3 regions of the Halomonas sp. 7T genome follow, and region 2 is predicted to be linked to each of the others. Evidence: predicted binding sites of a transcription regulator. Region 2 holds the regulator's gene; each other region holds the start of a gene.
What was found. Region 2 encodes FNR, which switches genes on or off when oxygen is low (the NO sensors DNR and NnrR bind a similar motif). Its sites were predicted from a motif close to TTGATNTANATCAA; they were not measured.

Region 1 (5,475 bases), 310 kb from region 2:
TCAATTCAAGACGCGGTTAGCGGCGCCATTGCGCTTGCCCAACGCCATGGCAGCGTAGTAGCGATGACCGGCGAAGAGGATTTTATTACCAACGGTCATCAACATGTTCGTCTTAAAGGCGGCCATCCCCTCATGCCTAAAGTGACGACACTCGGCTGCGGCCTTAGCGCTTTGGTCGCTGGTTTTGTAGCGTGCAACCGTGAACACCCTTTTGAAGCCAGCACCGCTGCACTCGCCTGCTTTGCACTGGCGGGCAGCCGAGCGGGAGAACAGGCGACAGGGCCTGGCAGCTTTCAAGTCGCGCTATTAGATGCACTGTATCAACTCACCCCCAATGACCTTTCTACCGCTACTCACCTGGAGGCCGTGCATGTCGTTTGATCTCTCGCTTTACTTAGTAACCGACGCCAAGCTTTGCGCCCCTTTTGGCCTAGAGGCGACAATCGCGGCCGCGGTGCAGGGCGGTGTCACTATCGTGCAGCTACGCGACAAGCACGCCAGCGACGCGCAGATGATTGCCCAGGCTAAACGCTTAAAAACCCTGCTTGCAGGTAGCGGCGTACCGCTGATTATCAACGACCGCCTTAACGTGGCCATAGAGAGTAAAGCCGATGGCCTGCACGTTGGCCAAAGCGATACAGCAGTTCATGAAGCCCACCAAGCGCTCGGCCCTAATGCTATCATCGGCCTCTCCATTAACACGCGTCCCCAACTCAATGCCGTGCCGATTGAGCTACTGGACTATGTAGGCTTAGGGCCTGTCTTTGCCACAGGTAGCAAGCAAGACCACGCTCAACCAATTGGCTTTGATGGACTGGCACAGTTGGCTGAGGTGTGCCCGCTGCCCAGCGTGGCGATTGGTGGTCTAAAGGTAGAACACGCAGCGCGTGTTAAAGTGGCAGGTGCCCACGGCCTAGCGGTAATTTCAGCTATTTGCGGTCAACCAGACCCGCGCCAGGCGGCGCAGGCCTTTTCTGAAGCGTGGCACACTCAGGAAGCAGGCATTCCCAGCTGAACGGTGGGAATAGACGCCGCTGGCTTGAGGTCACGCATCAGCAGCGCAAACTCAAGCTGTTCGGGCTGAATGTTCATTCCAGGTACCGGGACGCGAACTCGGTGCCCGGAACCAGGTGCCGCGTGTACGCCTTCACCACGCTGATTTTCAATATGCGCTAACGTAAAGCGACGATTACCGCCGGGCAGCATTAGCTCCATGCTATCCCCCACTTCAAAGCGGTTTTTAACCTCTATGTCGAGCACTTCCCGTGAGGCATCGTAGTCCAGCACATCGCCGACAAACTGCTGGTGCACACCAATAGAGTTGCCCTGCTCGTAGTTCTGGAATTCATCGTGAACATGGCGCCGGTAAAACCCTTCGGTGTAGCCTCGATTGGCCAGGTTCTCAAGCTCATCCATCAGCCCCATGTTAAAAGGGCGCCCAGCAACCGCGTCATCAATCGCCTGACGGTAGACCTGGGCCGTCCGCGCTACGTAATAGTAGGACTTGGTTCGCCCTTCAATTTTTAGCGATGAGACCCCCATCTCCGCTAACCGGCCCACGTGCTGAACAGCGCGCAGGTCTTTCGAGTTCATGATGTACGTGCCGTGCTCGTCTTCATAAACAGGCATCAGCTTGCCTGGGCGCGTCACATCTTCAATCAATGCCGACAATTCATCTTCATCCTTCGCCGTAGCGGTCACCCCCTGATTGGCAGGCACCAAATCGCCCGTCTCATCGTGAGTCGCCGCCACCGTGTTGTACTTCCAGCGGCACGCGTTGGTACAGGTGCCTTGATTAGGGTCACGGTGATTAAAATACCCCGATAGCAGGCAACGGCCTGAATAAGCAATACAGAGCGCTCCATGCACAAAGGTTTCAATTTCAAGATCCGGACACTCGGCACGTATCTCGCCAATCTCTTCCAGCGATAGCTCGCGGGATAAAATAATCCGGCGAATGCCCTGGCGCTGCCAAAACTTAGCGGCCGCCCAGTTCACCACGTTGGACTGTACGGAGAGATGGATCTCTTGTTCTGGCCAGCGATCACGTACCATCATAATCAAGCCTGGGTCCGACATAATCAGCGCATCCGGCCGCGCTTCAATCACCGGCTCCATATCCCGCAGGTAGGTTTTTAGCTTGCTGTTATGAGGGGCAATGTTGGACGCCACATAAAACCGCTTACCGCGTGTATGGGCATATTCAATGCCACGGTGCAGGTTATCGACCTTAAAATCGTTATTGCGCACGCGCAGCGAGTAGCGCGGCTGCCCGGCGTACACCGCATCCGCCCCGTAAGCAAAGGCGTAACGCATGTTGTTGAAGGTACCCGCAGGGGAGAGCAATTCAGGGGCTTGCATAAACAGTCACCGTTATCAGGACGATGGCCCGCGCGTCAGTAACGACCTAACGCGAACAGGCTAAAAGGGCCGGATTATAACCAGCCCAAACGTACTGTCTTGCTCAGCTAACGACTTTGCTGATCTGGATCAAAAAGTGGCGAGAACTTGGGCTATTTAAGCGCTCGGACGGCGCTTTAGCGTTGTGCGTCGATCATGGTAGGCGATCGCCAACCCACTGCCAATAATCAGCACGCTACCTACCCACACCCACAGATCCGGCAGCTCTCCCCAGAACCACCAGCCCAGCAGAACGGCCCAAAGCATCGCGGTGTAATCAAACGGTGCGGCGATGGCCGCCGGCGCGAAGCGGAACGCCAACGTAATAAACGCAGTGGCGCCAATACCCAGTACCCCGGCTGCTAAAAAACCAAGCCAATGCCAGGGCTGCGGCGTTTGCCACACCCAGGGTAAACTGACTGCTGTGATAACAAAGGGCACTAATGTCATATAGAACACCATTGCCCAAAGGTGCTCTCTGGCACCATAACGACGCGCCGTAATCATCATGAGGGCATAAAAAAAGGCGGCCCCTAATAGCGTTAGCGTGCCTAGCTGGAACGCATCTCCCCCCGGGCGTACCACAATCAGCACGCCCACAAAACCTACCAGCGAGGCGATCAGCACAGGTGTGTCAATACGTTCACCCAGTAGTGGCACCGACAGCAGCGTGACAAAAAGCGGTGCGACAAAGGCGATGGCCGTCGCTTCCGCCAGGGGTAGCAAGGTAAGCCCCCAGACGAAAAAGACCATCGTCGCGGTATAGATAAGTCCTCGTACCAAGTGCACGCCTGGTCGCTTCGTGCCTAACTTGCGTAGCCCACCCGCGAAGTAGGCCAGCAACGCAATCAGCGGTAACGACACCAGCGTACGAAAGAAAATGATCTGCAGCGGTGAATGCACTTCGCCAAGCCATTTGGAAACAGCATCGCCTGATGCCAAAAAAAAGACGCCGAGGCACATGCAGAGTATGCCCTTTAACGATGTGGTCATTCATGACTCCTCTGTTCATCCACCACGTCCTCAAGGCGCAGTAAACCACTAGCCAAAAAAAACCCGCCAATGCTGCATTGGCGGGGGACTATGTCGTCTTGGAACGTTTACAAACTCGCGTTCACCACCATGCAATCCATGCCTTGGGCCTGCAGTGATTGGCAAGCTTGTCGTGCTCTCCCTTCATCTAATGCCACTACGCGGGCGCGAAATACGGGGGAATGCCCCCCCAGCGTATCAATGGCTACTCGGCCACCGACACTCTGAGGCAAACGCTGCGCTGCCTGCTGGGCTAACTGCTCAGCGCGAGAGGCCTGACTAAATGCACCCACTTGAATACCCCAAACACCACCAGGAGCGGAATTAGATACTGGAGAAGTAGCAGCCATCACCCGCTCTCGATCAATAAACGCCTGTAACGGGTCTGGGTCTGCCACAACAGCAGGTTGTGAGGGCTGCTCTAACGAGCGAGCGAGCTGCTCTTCTACCGCGACTGCTGGCGTGCGAGCGGGGGATAACGTCGTTGTTACGCTGGCAAGCATAGGTTGGCTGGGCATGGTGGGCGGGGTGAGCGGCTGCCCCCTCTCTGGAAACGCCATAAACTCACGTGAAAAATTGGTATTAGCTAACCATGTGCGTTCGTCACGCAGCGCTGCACGGCTAAAGCTGCGATCTAGTAAATTGGCCATATGAGTATCCCGGGACGCGCCGGTAAACCCGCCCATCACAACGCCCACCAAACGCCGGTCATTATGCACCGCGGTTGTGGCAACGTTAAAACCTGAAGCACGAATAAAGCCCGTTTTAAGTCCATCGGCCCCCGGATAATTGCGCACTAATCGATTATGACTGGTATGACGCGTGCCGCGGTAAGTGAACTCTTGGAGGCCAAAATAGTGGTAATACTGAGGAAAATCCTGCATTACACGCACCGACAGTATCAGCATATCCCGCGCGGTAGTAATCTGCTGATCGTCCGGCAAACCCGAGGCATTTCGAAAGGTCGTCGAATTCATGCCCAGTTCGCGAGCTTTGGCCGTCATTAAGTGACTAAACCGCTGCTCACTACCACCTAGGGCTTCGGCTACTACCACTGCTACATCGTTAGCTGAGCGTACCGCTAATGCGCGAATCGCGCTGTCGACAGGAATCGAACTACCTGCCGCCAACCAAAGCTTAGTAGCCGGCATCGCAGCCGCCTGGGCGGAAACCGGTAAAGCCTGATTGAGGCTAAGCTCACCCTTTTCCAATGCTTCAAACGTCAGATAAAGCGTCATCATTTTGGTCAGCGAGGCAGGGTAGCGTCTTAGGTCGGCATTTTCCGCATACAGCACTTCACCATTTTCAAGATCCACCACAATGCCAGCGTAACGAGGATTGGCTTGCGCCTGCGTAAACGCCCCCAGCACCAGCAAAAAGAGTGTGAGCGGCACCCACCATAGCGCCACACCCCTTGCATACATTCCCATTGTGGCCATACATGCCCCTTGCTTATTAGACGTATGTGAACACTCAATAGCAGCTTAGTAATCAATAAAAACAGACTAGCACGATCGCCCCTTAAATTAACGCTTATAAAAAGAGTATATAGACTAACTATAAAACTGCAGGCATAAAAAAACCGACCCAGATGGGTCGGTTTTCATTTTGCGTGAAAAAGAGTGCAGACGTTACTCTGCAGCGGCTTCTTCTTCAGCAATAGGACGATCAACTAACTCAACGTATGCCATAGGCGCGTTGTCACCAGTGCGGAAACCGCACTTGAGAATACGGATGTAGCCACCCGGACGCTCGGCGTAACGCGGACCTAACTCGTTAAACAGTTTACCGACGGCTTCTTTAGAGCGCGTACGGGAAAATGCTAAACGACGGTTAGCGACGCTATCCTGCTTAGCTAAGGTGATCAGCGGCTCGATAACGCGACGCAGTTCTTTAGCCTTAGGCAGGGTTGTCTTGATAACTTCATGTTCGACCAGCGAGACAGACATGTTCTTGAACATGGCCTGACGATGCGAGCTGGTACGATTCAGATGACGACCACTCTTACGATGACGCATGGTTGTAATTCCTTACCAAACTGGG
Region 2 (5,475 bases):
TTAGGCGCTATTTCGGTGGCGACTGACCCCGCAGCCGTCAGCGAGGCTATTCAAGAGAGCGGTAAAAAAAGCCTCGCCGCGCGCGTGACGCTCGGTATTGTGGCAATTGACGATGCCTGGGGCATTATTATCTTTGGGTTAAGCATGGCGGCACTTAGCTGGGTAGGAGCGACTGGCGGTGGAGGCTCTTTAGTGCATGCGCTTTGGGAGCTTGGAGGGGCCGTATTGCTTGGGACATTACTTGGGTTTCCAGCGGCGTGGTTAACCGGCCACCTTAAACCAGGACGCCCAACTCAGGCCGAAGCCTTGGCACTTATGCTTTTGATCGCGGGTCTCTCCAGTTATCTCAATGTTTCCGCGCTTTTAACAGCGATGATTGCAGGTTTTGTAATCGTCAATGTCTCTTCACATCACACGCGCTCCTTTAGCGAAATAGAGCAAATTGAGTGGCCGTTTTTGGTCTTTTTCTTTGTATTAGCGGGTGCAAGCCTCAACTTGGCCCACTTAAGCTCAGCATTGGGGCTGGTTGCTGCGTATATCGTTTTGCGTAGCATTGGGCGCTATATAGGAGGTTATCTAGGAGTATTGGCCATGCGTCGGCGTGAGCCGAGCTTAAATACCGATATTGGCCTTGCGCTGCTGCCGCAGGCAGGGGTCGCAATGGGGATGGCATTGTTGGCTGCTGAGCGTTTTCCTGATCAAGGACGGCTAATTGTGGCAACGGTGGTCACCTCGACGATCGTTTTTGAGCTATTTGGTCCGCTACTGGTCAAGCGCACTGTCACCAACTCAGATCAACACAATACGCATTGATCAACGTTCGGTTATCCGGCGCCATTGCGTTAAAGATAACGCTACGGGTTTGTATTGGGTGAACGTTGTTATAATTGTTAGAATATGTGTCGCTCTCTCTAACCTCGGCAGTGTTTACTATCATGCAACAACCTGATCATTTTGACCCCGCAACGACAGATACGATTTTAGCTGGCAAACAGCTGAATTCGTCTGAGCTTCACGACGCTAAACAGAAGCGCGAATTCAATAAGTTGCAGAAACGTCTGCGCCGTGAGGTGGGGAACGCCATCATTGATTATCAGATGATTAATGAAGGCGACAGGGTAATGGTATGCCTGTCAGGTGGTAAAGATAGCTACACCATGCTTGAGATTTTGCGCAACCTGCAGCGTAACGCTCCGGTGAACTTCTCACTGGTGGCGGTGAATATGGATCAAAAGCAGCCAGGGTTTCCAGAGCATATCCTACCGCGCTATTTAGAGAAGCTAGGTGTGGAATACCATATCCTAGAGCGGGATACCTACTCCGTGGTAAAGGAGAAAACGCCCGAAGGTAAAACCACCTGCGCGCTCTGCTCACGTTTGCGCCGAGGGTCGCTGTATGGCTTTGCTGAAGAAATTGGGGCTACCAAGATCGCGTTGGGTCATCACCGTGAAGATATTTTAGAAACGCTGTTTTTGAATATGTTTTTTGGCGGGACTTTAAAAGCCATGCCGCCTAAGCTGCTATCCGATGATGGAAAAAATATCGTTATTCGCCCGCTTGCTTACTGTAAAGAGGCAGACATAGCCGAGTTTTCACGACTGATGGCGTTTCCCATCATTCCGTGTAACTTGTGTGGTTCACAGCCTAATCTTCAGCGACAGGTTGTTAAAGACATGCTGGCCGAGTGGGATAAAAAGCATCCTGGACGGCTGGAAAGTATGTTTAAAGCAGTCACAAATGTGACGCCTTCCCAGCTCGCCGACCGTCAACTATTTGATTTTGAAAACCTGGAAGACAAACAAGCCGCAATGATGGCCGGACGAATCCAAGCCTTCAACGTGGTATAGACGTCTGTTCGTCTTCTTCGGCCAAGATAATTAACCGTTGCATGTCGAGGATATTAATTTCACGTCCTGACACGGCTACCACGGCTTGTTGCTGAAAACGGCTAAGAATCCGGCTAACAGTCTCCACGGCTAAGCCTAGGTAATTACCTAGATCCGCCCGAGACATAGAGAGCCGGAAGCTGAAGGGCGAGTACCCACGGCGGCGAAAGCGGTCTGAAAGGGTAATTAAAAAGCTGGCGAGCCGCTGATCAGCGGTTTTGCGTGACAACAAACGCATCATGCGCCGATCATCCTTTAGTTCTTTGCTCATGCTCCGGTAGAGCTGTCCCCGCAATTCGGGCAGCTCTTCAGAGAGCGTATCCAGGCGGTCGAAAGGAATTTCGCAAACGGTGGTGGTTTCCAGAGCAATAACGCTGCCGGGGTAATAGTTTTCATCGATACCGTCTAACCCCACCAATTCGCTGGGCAGATAAAAATTGGTGAGCTGATCATTGCCATTACCTTCACTGGTAACCTGTTTAAGGCTACCTGAGCGCACGGCATAGACACTGGTAAACGGGTCTTCCTGACGAAACAGAGATTCGCCTTTTTTAAGCGGCGCGCGACGGCGGATAATTGCATCGAACTGCCCCATATCCTCAAGCTCCAGGGCCAGCGGTAGGCACAACGAACTAAGACTGCAGGTTTGACAGCGCGCTTCTTGCAGCAGTGAACGTCGGGAGCTGGCTTGGTGAGGCATGTAATTCTCCATTTATCATTTGCCATGATAGGCGCCAGACAAAAGCGCCTCAATAGGGTCACATAATCTTTGAGTAACGCTGAGATGATTGACCTGGTAAATAAGCATCGAAAGCCATGGCAATATGACGAATAAGCAGTCGGCCAGTGTGTGTGGCGCTCAAAGAGAGGCCATCACGCATCAGCAAACCGTCCTGCTCTGCCGCGTTAAGCTGCTCAAGAACCGGGGAGAAATAGTCAGCAGCATCAATTCCCCAGCGCTGGCCTATCGCAGCTAAATCAATTCGCATATCGCACATTAAGCGTTCAATAACATCTCGACGTATTAGGTCATCATGATTTAATCGTAAACCTTTTTCAGTCGCTAGCCTACCTTGATCTAACGCTGTCTCAAAGTGCTCAAGAGAAGTAGGGTTTTGCGCATAGACGTCATCCACGCGAGAAATGGCTGAAACACCAAGTCCTACCAAGTCGCACTGGGCGTGGCTGGAGTAACCTTGAAAATTGCGCTGCAGCGAGCCGTTACGCTGTGCAATCGCCAAGCTATCATCTGGCCGAGCAAAATGATCCATCCCAATATGTACATAGCCTGCATTGCTCAGCATCTCAATAGTGGTATGCAAAATAGCGAGTTTTTCATCGGCGCTTGGTAGGTCTTCTTCGTTAATACGCCGCTGGGGCGCAAAGCGGGCGGGCATGTGGGCGTAGTTAAACACTGATAGTCGTGCAGGGTTGAGTTCTATGACTTGGCGAAGCGTATCGGCAAAGCTCTGTTCAGTCTGGAAGGGGAGACCATAGATCAAATCCAGATTGAGGGAGCGAAAGCTCAGTCGATGAGCTTCATCCATCAGTGTTTCGGTGAGCACCCGTGGCTGCACGCGATTGATCGCTTTTTGTACCTGTGGGTTTAAATCCTGTACGCCAAGACTCAGCCGATTAAAGCCCAACGACTGCAAGTGGCGAAGGGTAAAAACATCGGCTTCCCGTGGGTCAATTTCAATGGCGTAGTCACGATCAGGCGACATGGATAAACCAAAGCGCGCATCAAGGCGGTCAATCAGATCGCTCATTTGGGAGAGCGAAAGAAACGTTGGTGTACCGCCGCCCCAATGCAACTGTTGCACTGGTCGATGGGTATCTAAATGGCGAGCAGTTAAGACCATTTCACGGTCGAGCCTAGATAAGTACGGCTCTGCCAGCTGCGTATTCTTGGTCGCAATTTTATTGCAGGCGCAGTAGAAGCAAATTTTGCGACAGAAAGGCACGTGTACATAAAGTGAGAGTGGCCGCTGGTGGTGATTACTGCGTTCTAGCGCTTGGGTAAAGTCGTCTGCGGTGAACTGCTCATGAAAAGCGAGTGCCGTAGGGTAAGAGGTGTAACGTGGGCCGCTTTTGTCATAACGGCGTAGCAGCGCCTCGTCCCAGGCAGTGGCCGAAGGCGCTGCAAGTGTAGGGTGTGAAACGGCAGCAGTGGCTTGTGCACGCATGGAAGGCGCTCCAGGGTTTAAAAGCAAGGTGTCACCAAGCTTGAATAGCAAGATTTCAAAAGCAACAGGGGATAACAGGTGTTTATGCCTGGCAAACAGGCTTAAACGCTGTTAAATGCTAGAACAAGCAAACCATGAAAGCGTTGAGCTATATCAAGTAATGCGTGCCGGGGTGTTAAGGGGTGCTATGCCCCACCAGCGTCCATAATTGCCATACTGCAAAACCAATAATTGTCAGTGCAGCAATGCTACGAGTGGCCGGGTGGCGTATTAGCTGGCTAAGCTGCTGGGCGGCTAAGCCTGTTGCGAGTAGGGCAGGTAGGGTGCCTAATCCAAAGGCGCCCATGAGTAGCGCGCCTTGAAGCGGGTCGGCAATCGCGAGACTCCAGGTAAGCATGGAATAGACCAGACCGCAGGGAAGCCAGCCCCATAATGCGCCAAGGGTAAACGCTTGAGGAAGATGTACAACAGGCATTAAACGGCGCCCCAGCGGCTCTATGTAGCGCCAAAGGTATCGTCCGATGGCTTCGACCTTCAGCAGGCCTTTCCACCAGTTGGCGATATACAGCGCCATTAAGATTAGCATGAGCGCAGCAAATCCCTGCAGTGCAATGCGAGCGGTAGGCGAAAGGGAAATAAACGTCCCTAAAGCGGCCACGATAGCGCCCGCCACCATGTAGCTGAGGATCCGGCCAGCATTATAGCTGAGCAGAAGTCCCCCCATGCGGGCGGGATGGCGCATGCTTGGCGGTACGGCGAAGGTGAGAGCGCTCATAATGCCGCCGCACATGCCAATGCAGTGGGCGCCCCCCATCAAACCAAATACAAACGCCGCCATCACCGGTGGTAAATCTAACCCTGTCGGGTTCATGGCGGCGGCTCTGAGCTATCGGATTTCGTTTGCGCGGAAGTCGCTTTTTTACGCTCGGCACGCTGCTCCTTGGTTAAGTCGTTCTCGTCGTCATCAAATAAAACGCGATGGGCGGGGCCTTCAAGATCGTCAAACTGATCATGTTTCACTGCCCAGAAAAATGCCCAGACCGCGAGGCTCAGCAAGATGAGTGACAAGGGAATCAGCAGATAGAGAATGGTCATGCGCTCACCGGATGAGTAGAGGCTGTCAGCGGGGCAGGAGAGGTACGCCAGCGAGACAAGCGCAGCGCATTACCCACCACGACTAGCGAGCTAAGCGACATGCCGATAGCGGCAAGCCAAGGTGGCACCAACCCCATGGCTGCCAGTGGCAGCGCCGAAAAGTTGTAGCAAACTGACCATAACATGTTTTGTCGCATGATCTTACGGGTGGCTCCGGAAATCTCGATAGCGTCATATATCCGCATCAAGCGTGGGCTGAGGAGCACTGCATCGGCACGCGTGCGGGCTAAGTCAGTGGCTCCGTTCAT
Region 3 (5,475 bases), 590 kb from region 2:
GTAACGGATAGGCTCGCGCTCGGCGGCGTCGATAATCAGCGGCCCCGCATGGCCAAGCTGTTCCTGCATACCGGAGTGGCTGTGGTACCAGTAGGTACCGTTCTGACGAACAGGGAAGCGGTAGGTAAAGGTTTCACCAGGGGCGATACCTGCAAAGCTGACGCCTGGCACGCCATCCATTTCCGGCGGTAGGATGAGGCCATGCCAGTGAATTGAAGTAGACTCATCGAGCAGGTTTGTCACACGAAGTACCGCGTCTTGACCTTCTTTCAGACGAATCATCGGGCCTGGGCTAGTGCCATTGATGGTGATGGGCATCGCATTCTTACCATCAATCGGGTGTGATTCGCGGCGAATGGCCAGCGATACCTCGGGGCCTTCTTCAACGCCCTGCGCATAGACATTGGTGCGTCCCCAGGGGTTTGCCCAGGCAGGGGTCAATCCCATTGCCGCCGCGGAACCTAACCCTAAGGCAGCGCCGCCTTTTATGACCTGTCGGCGAGAAAGCGGGTGAGAAATGATGCTTGAGCGTGCCATGTGTAACTCCCATCAATGATGAATAGCACCATCTTGATGGAAGAAGCTGAATCAAAGCTGAATAGTGATTAATTAGTCACTTCAACCGCTAGAGGCAATGTAATCGTAACGCGCAAACCACCCAGTGGACTGCGTGCAAAATGCGAGTGCCCCGAGTAACGGGCGATTAACTGCGCAAGAATCGACAGGCCTAAGCCGTAGCCAGGACGGCGTTCATCCAGCCGTGTGCCACGCTCACCCAAACGCGAAAGATCCTCTTCTGCAACGCCGAGGCCGTCATCATCAATGTTGAGCGTGAGGGTGGTAGCGGAGACGGCAATATCGCAATTAACGCGCCTACTCGCCCATTTACCAGCGTTATCGAGCACGATACCTAATATTTCAGAAAAGTCGTGAGCCTCAATAGGCACTTGGTCTTTCTCGTGTACCGATAGGGTGAGGTTGAAGATACGCTCAGGGTAAAGGCTGCGGAACATCTCGGTGAGTCGTGAGCTATCACGCGTGACGTTGGCCATTCGCCCTGCGTTAGGGCCTGCAATCCGTGAACGACGCAGTTCCGCATCCAGCTGGGCATTAATATCCTCTACTCGGGCTAGTAGCTTTAGTCGCCTGCGTTCATCAATAGGCCGGTTGCCACGCAGTACTTGGGTAACCGCTGCCAACGGGGTTTTTAAAGCATGGGAAAGGTTGGCGAATGACTCCCGAGAGCGCTGTAGACGCAGGTCGATGTCGTCCATAAAGCGGTTAAGCTGAGCGACCAGAGAGTCCAACTCGGCTGGCGCGGTTAGCGAAAGGCGCTCTCTCTCGCCTGCCTGTAGTGCGGCCAACTGTCCACGAAGCTGCCATAGCGGGATCAGGCTGCGGTTGACAGCTAGCATGTTGAGCGTAATTAACATCACTAAAAGTCCTGCGGCAATCCCGCCTACCCACCAGTGTAGCGTCGCTAAGCCCGCTTCAACTTTGGAAAAATCCTCCCCCACCAGTAATACGCCGCTAGAACCCTGCCACTCAAAATGGCGGCGGTAGACCAGCAAATGCTGATCGTCATGTTTGACATCCAAAAGAGCATCGCCGTTTTCTTCCAGCAGAGGAGCCAGCTGTTGCTGCCATTGCGGGTTGGAGGCGCTCACCGAGCCGTTAAGGCGCATCACGTATAAATGATGAAAGACTTGATAGCTTTGGCTAACTGAGTCAAGCGCGGCAGGTACGGCGGCTTCCCCTTGCTCAAGCTGGGTGACGGCATGGTCGGCTTCGCGCTGAAGGCGCTCACCCAAAAAATCCCGAGCAAGATTCTGTAACCATATGCCGTGCAGTAGCCAAGTCGTCACCACCACTAAGAGCGCCACGCCTCCTAACCAGACGAGTAGTCGAAAACGTAAACTACGCCGATCAATGTGAAGCAAAGAAATACCCCTGGCCGCGGCGCGTTTGGATAATGGATTTACCCAGATAACGGCGAAGACGAGCGACATAAACTTCGACCAAGTTGGGCGCGGCGGCATCCTGCTCCAAAGCATAAAGCTGCTCTAGTAGCTGCTCTTTAGAGTGAATGCGATCCGGATGAAGCATTAAATAACGTAGTAGTCGAAACTCCGTCGCCGTGAGCGAACGCCACGCTTCGTCCTCTAGGCACACCCGTTGACCTGCGCCATCTAGCGACACGCCGTTAAGCGTGATCACCTGCGATAACTGACCGGATTGCCTGCGCAGTAGGGCCTTCAAGCGGGCCATGAGCTCAGCTTCATGGAAGGGTTTAGTCAGGTAGTCATCGGCCCCTGTTTCCAGGCCGACGACTTTATCTTCCCAGGTATCGCGGGCCGTCAGGATCAAAATAGGGGTATCGCGTTTTTGCCTGCGCCACTGGGCGAGCAGATCCAGCCCCGAGCCGTCGGGCAAGCCGACATCCAAGATAGCCAGTTCATAGTGCTCGGTTGCCATAAGCGACTTGGCCGCTTTCAATGAAGCGGCCAAATCAACTAGGTAACCGTTGTCCTTGAGACTCTCTGCCAAGCTTTCCGCAAGCAAGTCATCATCTTCGAGTAGCAACAGTTTCATCGGTATACGTCAGGTTAGAGTGTAAAATTGCCGTACATGCCGGATTCATAGTGGCCGGGGATGTTACAAGCATACTCTAGCTCGTTGGCATTATCAGGAACACTCCATAGTAGAGTCCCTGTCTCACCAGGCGCAATGGTGACGCCGGCCATGCTCATGTTGGCCATGTCGTGACCGCCGCCGTGTGCCATATTCGACATGTCATGGCCTCCACCATTGGCCATATCTAGCATCATTTGACGATGCTCTTCCTGGGCTTCTTTACTTCCAATTACAAATTCATGTTCTAAATGGCCGGTGTTGGTGATTTCAAATTTAACCACCTCTCCAGCCGCCATCTGTAGCTCTTCAGGGTCGAACCACATATCACCAGCCTCAAGGCTGATCGTACGGTCGACGTCAGCCTCGGTTAGACCACTGTCACCACCGCCGTGGCCGGGTGCAGCCAGCGCCACGCCCGTGATCAGGCTTAGTGAAAGGGCAAACAAAGACGTTGTTAGAGTGGTTTTTAGCATGGTCATTTACCTCAGAGGTTATTGTCACCCGTTCTTTATACGGTGTTAACCTGAAACGAGCCTGAACCCAAGGGGGAAAACATGATCTATAGCAACCTTCCGTTGTCCGCAAGGTCCCAAGGCTTGACCTTAGGGTAACCCCAGGGTTGTAAGCTTACAGCGATATTGCTTACTGCCTTGGTAGGAGACTTACCATGATGAACGCAGATTGTTTTGCTTTTATGAGCTCGATGGGCTGGTTTGCTTGGTTAATGCCGCTAACTTTTTTACTGTTGGTAGGGTTGGGGATCGCCTCGTTGGCCAAATATTTGTTTAGTCACACACCTCAAGGAGATTGCTCATGAAACGTTTTACCGCTACGGTACTATCTAGTGTTTTGCTCCTAGGAGCCGCCTCGGTTCAGGCTCAGGCCGCGTTGCCGGATGAAGCCACGCTTTACAAAAACCCCCAGTGTGGCTGCTGTGATGAGTATGCGCGCTATTTGGAGCAACTTGGCGTTAACGTCACTATTGTTGACGACGTCGAACTGGGTGATATCAAGCAGCAGGCGGGCGTTCCCTACGGTCTGGGATCGTGCCATACCATCGAAATAGGTGAATATTGGATCGAGGGCCATGTGCCGATGGAAGCCGTACAGGCGCTGTTTGAGCAACAGCCTGATGTAGATGGCATTGGCCTGGCAGGTATGCCCATCGGTACACCGGGTATGCCAGGACCTCAGGAAGCGCCCTATGACGTGTATTCCTTCACGGATCAGGAAGATAAGGCGTTTATGACGCTCTGAAATAAGCCGGGCCGATACAATGAATTCAAAACACCACTGGGAGTCGGTGTATCAACGCAAGTCTGCTGACCAAGTAAGCTGGTTTCGGCCTCATTTAGAGGCCTCCCTTGATTATATCCAATCAGCGGCTCCAGACCCACACACGGCGATTATTGATGTGGGTTGCGGTGAAGCAACGCTAGTAGATGATTTGCTAGCGCTTGGGTACGACGATATTACCGTTTTGGATATTTCGGAAAGCGCCATTGAAGCTGCACAGCGCCGTTTAGCTGACGTTTCCAGCCGCGTTAAATGGCGTGTTGGGGACATTACGCAAGCAAGGTTGCCTGGGCATTACTATGCCGTCTGGCATGACCGTGCGGTTTTTCACTTTTTGGTGGATCCAGTCTCTCGCGCGGCTTATTTACTGCAACTTCGCCATAGCCTTGTACCCGGTGGGCACGTGGTGATGGCAACCTTTGGGCCAGAGGGGCCAACACGCTGTAGTGGCTTGGACGTGGTGAGATACTCGGCCTCGCAGCTTAGCGAACAACTTGGCCCTTCGTTTGAATTATTGAGTGATCATCTTGAGGTACATGAGACGCCAACGGGCAGCCCTCAACAGTTCCTGTATACCCATTTCCGGCATAAAGATGGCAAGGGGGGAGAGGTTACTGAGTGTTCATCGTCAAGGCGTTGATATATCTTAAATGTAAGGCGGTAACGAGTGGCACCATACATAGCGACGAGACGTAAGGGCGGTACTCGTGCTTCTTTGCTTCTAATGTGTTGCGCTTATTTTGTTGTAAACGCTAAGCCCGAGACATTTCACCATTGCCAGCATTGGAGCGTTTACTAAAGTAAATTTTGAGTGGCTAATTTCCAAAAAATTATAGACCTATATCACTCCTATGAATCCACCCCACGAATCGCTTCGTGATGCATAGGAGCATTGCTAATGCCCCCACCTTGTCAGCGCTGTGCCGCTACCCGCCTGATCAATCTCGATACCGCTCAACGCATTGGTGTTGTCAGCGGGTGCGTAGTGGGTGGTGCGATAGGCGCCTTACGTGCGACGGCGGTGACCCAACCGCTTTTTCTGGCAACGGCGCGTTTTCCACTCGCTAAACTCCCAGCCGCCATGATCGGCGCGGTTACCGGTGGCCAGTCAGGTATCCGGGTAACGACGTCTCTATTCGCTCAGTGGCTGCCACCCGGTACCGGTACCCCTTGGCTATGCCTTGCCTGTGGGCACACCTTTCGACAGTCCTATCCCCCTTTGGCTGCGGCTCACTGAGTCGCGCCTGTTTGGTTTTTCCTTTTTCTCACCTAATAGCGCTGGCCTTTGTCAGCGCTTTTTTTATGTCTGGAGACTCACTCATGGCTCATCTCGTTGAACAAATGGCTTACGTTGGCACTACCCCTTGGCACGGCCTGGGGCAACAGCTATCCCGTCAACAACCGTTAGAGGTCTGGCAGCAACAGGCCGGTATGAACTGGCACATTGAAGAAGCGCCGGTGCGCTTTATCGCTGAAGGTGCCAGCCACCTGGGCAGCATTCACTCGTTCCCCGAGCAGAAAGTGCTCTACCGCTCGGATACCAAA

Region 1: a site for FNR is predicted at 2,481-2,494, ahead of yegQ (tRNA 5-hydroxyuridine modification protein YegQ). Genes of this name have one in related genera too.
Region 3: a site for FNR is predicted at 3,189-3,202, ahead of LOS15_RS14285 (plastocyanin/azurin family copper-binding protein). Genes of this name have one in related genera too.

The regions. Positions count from the first base shown of each region.
Region 1 is NZ_CP087112.1:2,768,598-2,774,072, forward strand. It holds gene thiM (hydroxyethylthiazole kinase) at 1-381, shown strand, start outside; gene thiE (thiamine phosphate synthase) at 371-1,015, shown strand; gene yegQ (tRNA 5-hydroxyuridine modification protein YegQ) at 991-2,361, opposite strand; gene LOS15_RS12915 (DMT family transporter) at 2,518-3,393, opposite strand; gene LOS15_RS12920 (D-alanyl-D-alanine carboxypeptidase family protein) at 3,501-4,871, opposite strand; gene rplQ (50S ribosomal protein L17) at 5,064-5,450, opposite strand.
Region 2 is NZ_CP087112.1:2,462,280-2,467,754, reverse strand. It holds gene LOS15_RS11540 (cation:proton antiporter) at 1-813, shown strand, start outside; gene ttcA (tRNA 2-thiocytidine(32) synthetase TtcA) at 936-1,847, shown strand; gene fnr (fumarate/nitrate reduction transcriptional regulator Fnr) at 1,834-2,586, opposite strand; gene hemN (oxygen-independent coproporphyrinogen III oxidase) at 2,645-4,072, opposite strand; gene LOS15_RS11520 (sulfite exporter TauE/SafE family protein) at 4,248-4,943, opposite strand; gene ccoS (cbb3-type cytochrome oxidase assembly protein CcoS) at 4,940-5,167, opposite strand; gene LOS15_RS11510 (heavy metal translocating P-type ATPase) at 5,164-5,475, opposite strand, start outside.
Region 3 is NZ_CP087112.1:3,051,874-3,057,348, forward strand. It holds gene LOS15_RS14270 (copper resistance system multicopper oxidase) at 1-537, opposite strand, end outside; gene LOS15_RS14275 (ATP-binding protein) at 606-1,940, opposite strand; gene LOS15_RS14280 (response regulator transcription factor) at 1,927-2,592, opposite strand; gene LOS15_RS14285 (plastocyanin/azurin family copper-binding protein) at 2,607-3,107, opposite strand; gene LOS15_RS14290 (hypothetical protein) at 3,302-3,451, shown strand; gene LOS15_RS14295 (DUF411 domain-containing protein) at 3,448-3,891, shown strand; gene LOS15_RS14300 (class I SAM-dependent methyltransferase) at 3,911-4,570, shown strand; gene LOS15_RS14305 (hypothetical protein) at 4,829-5,167, shown strand; gene LOS15_RS14310 (DUF932 domain-containing protein) at 5,251-5,475, shown strand, end outside.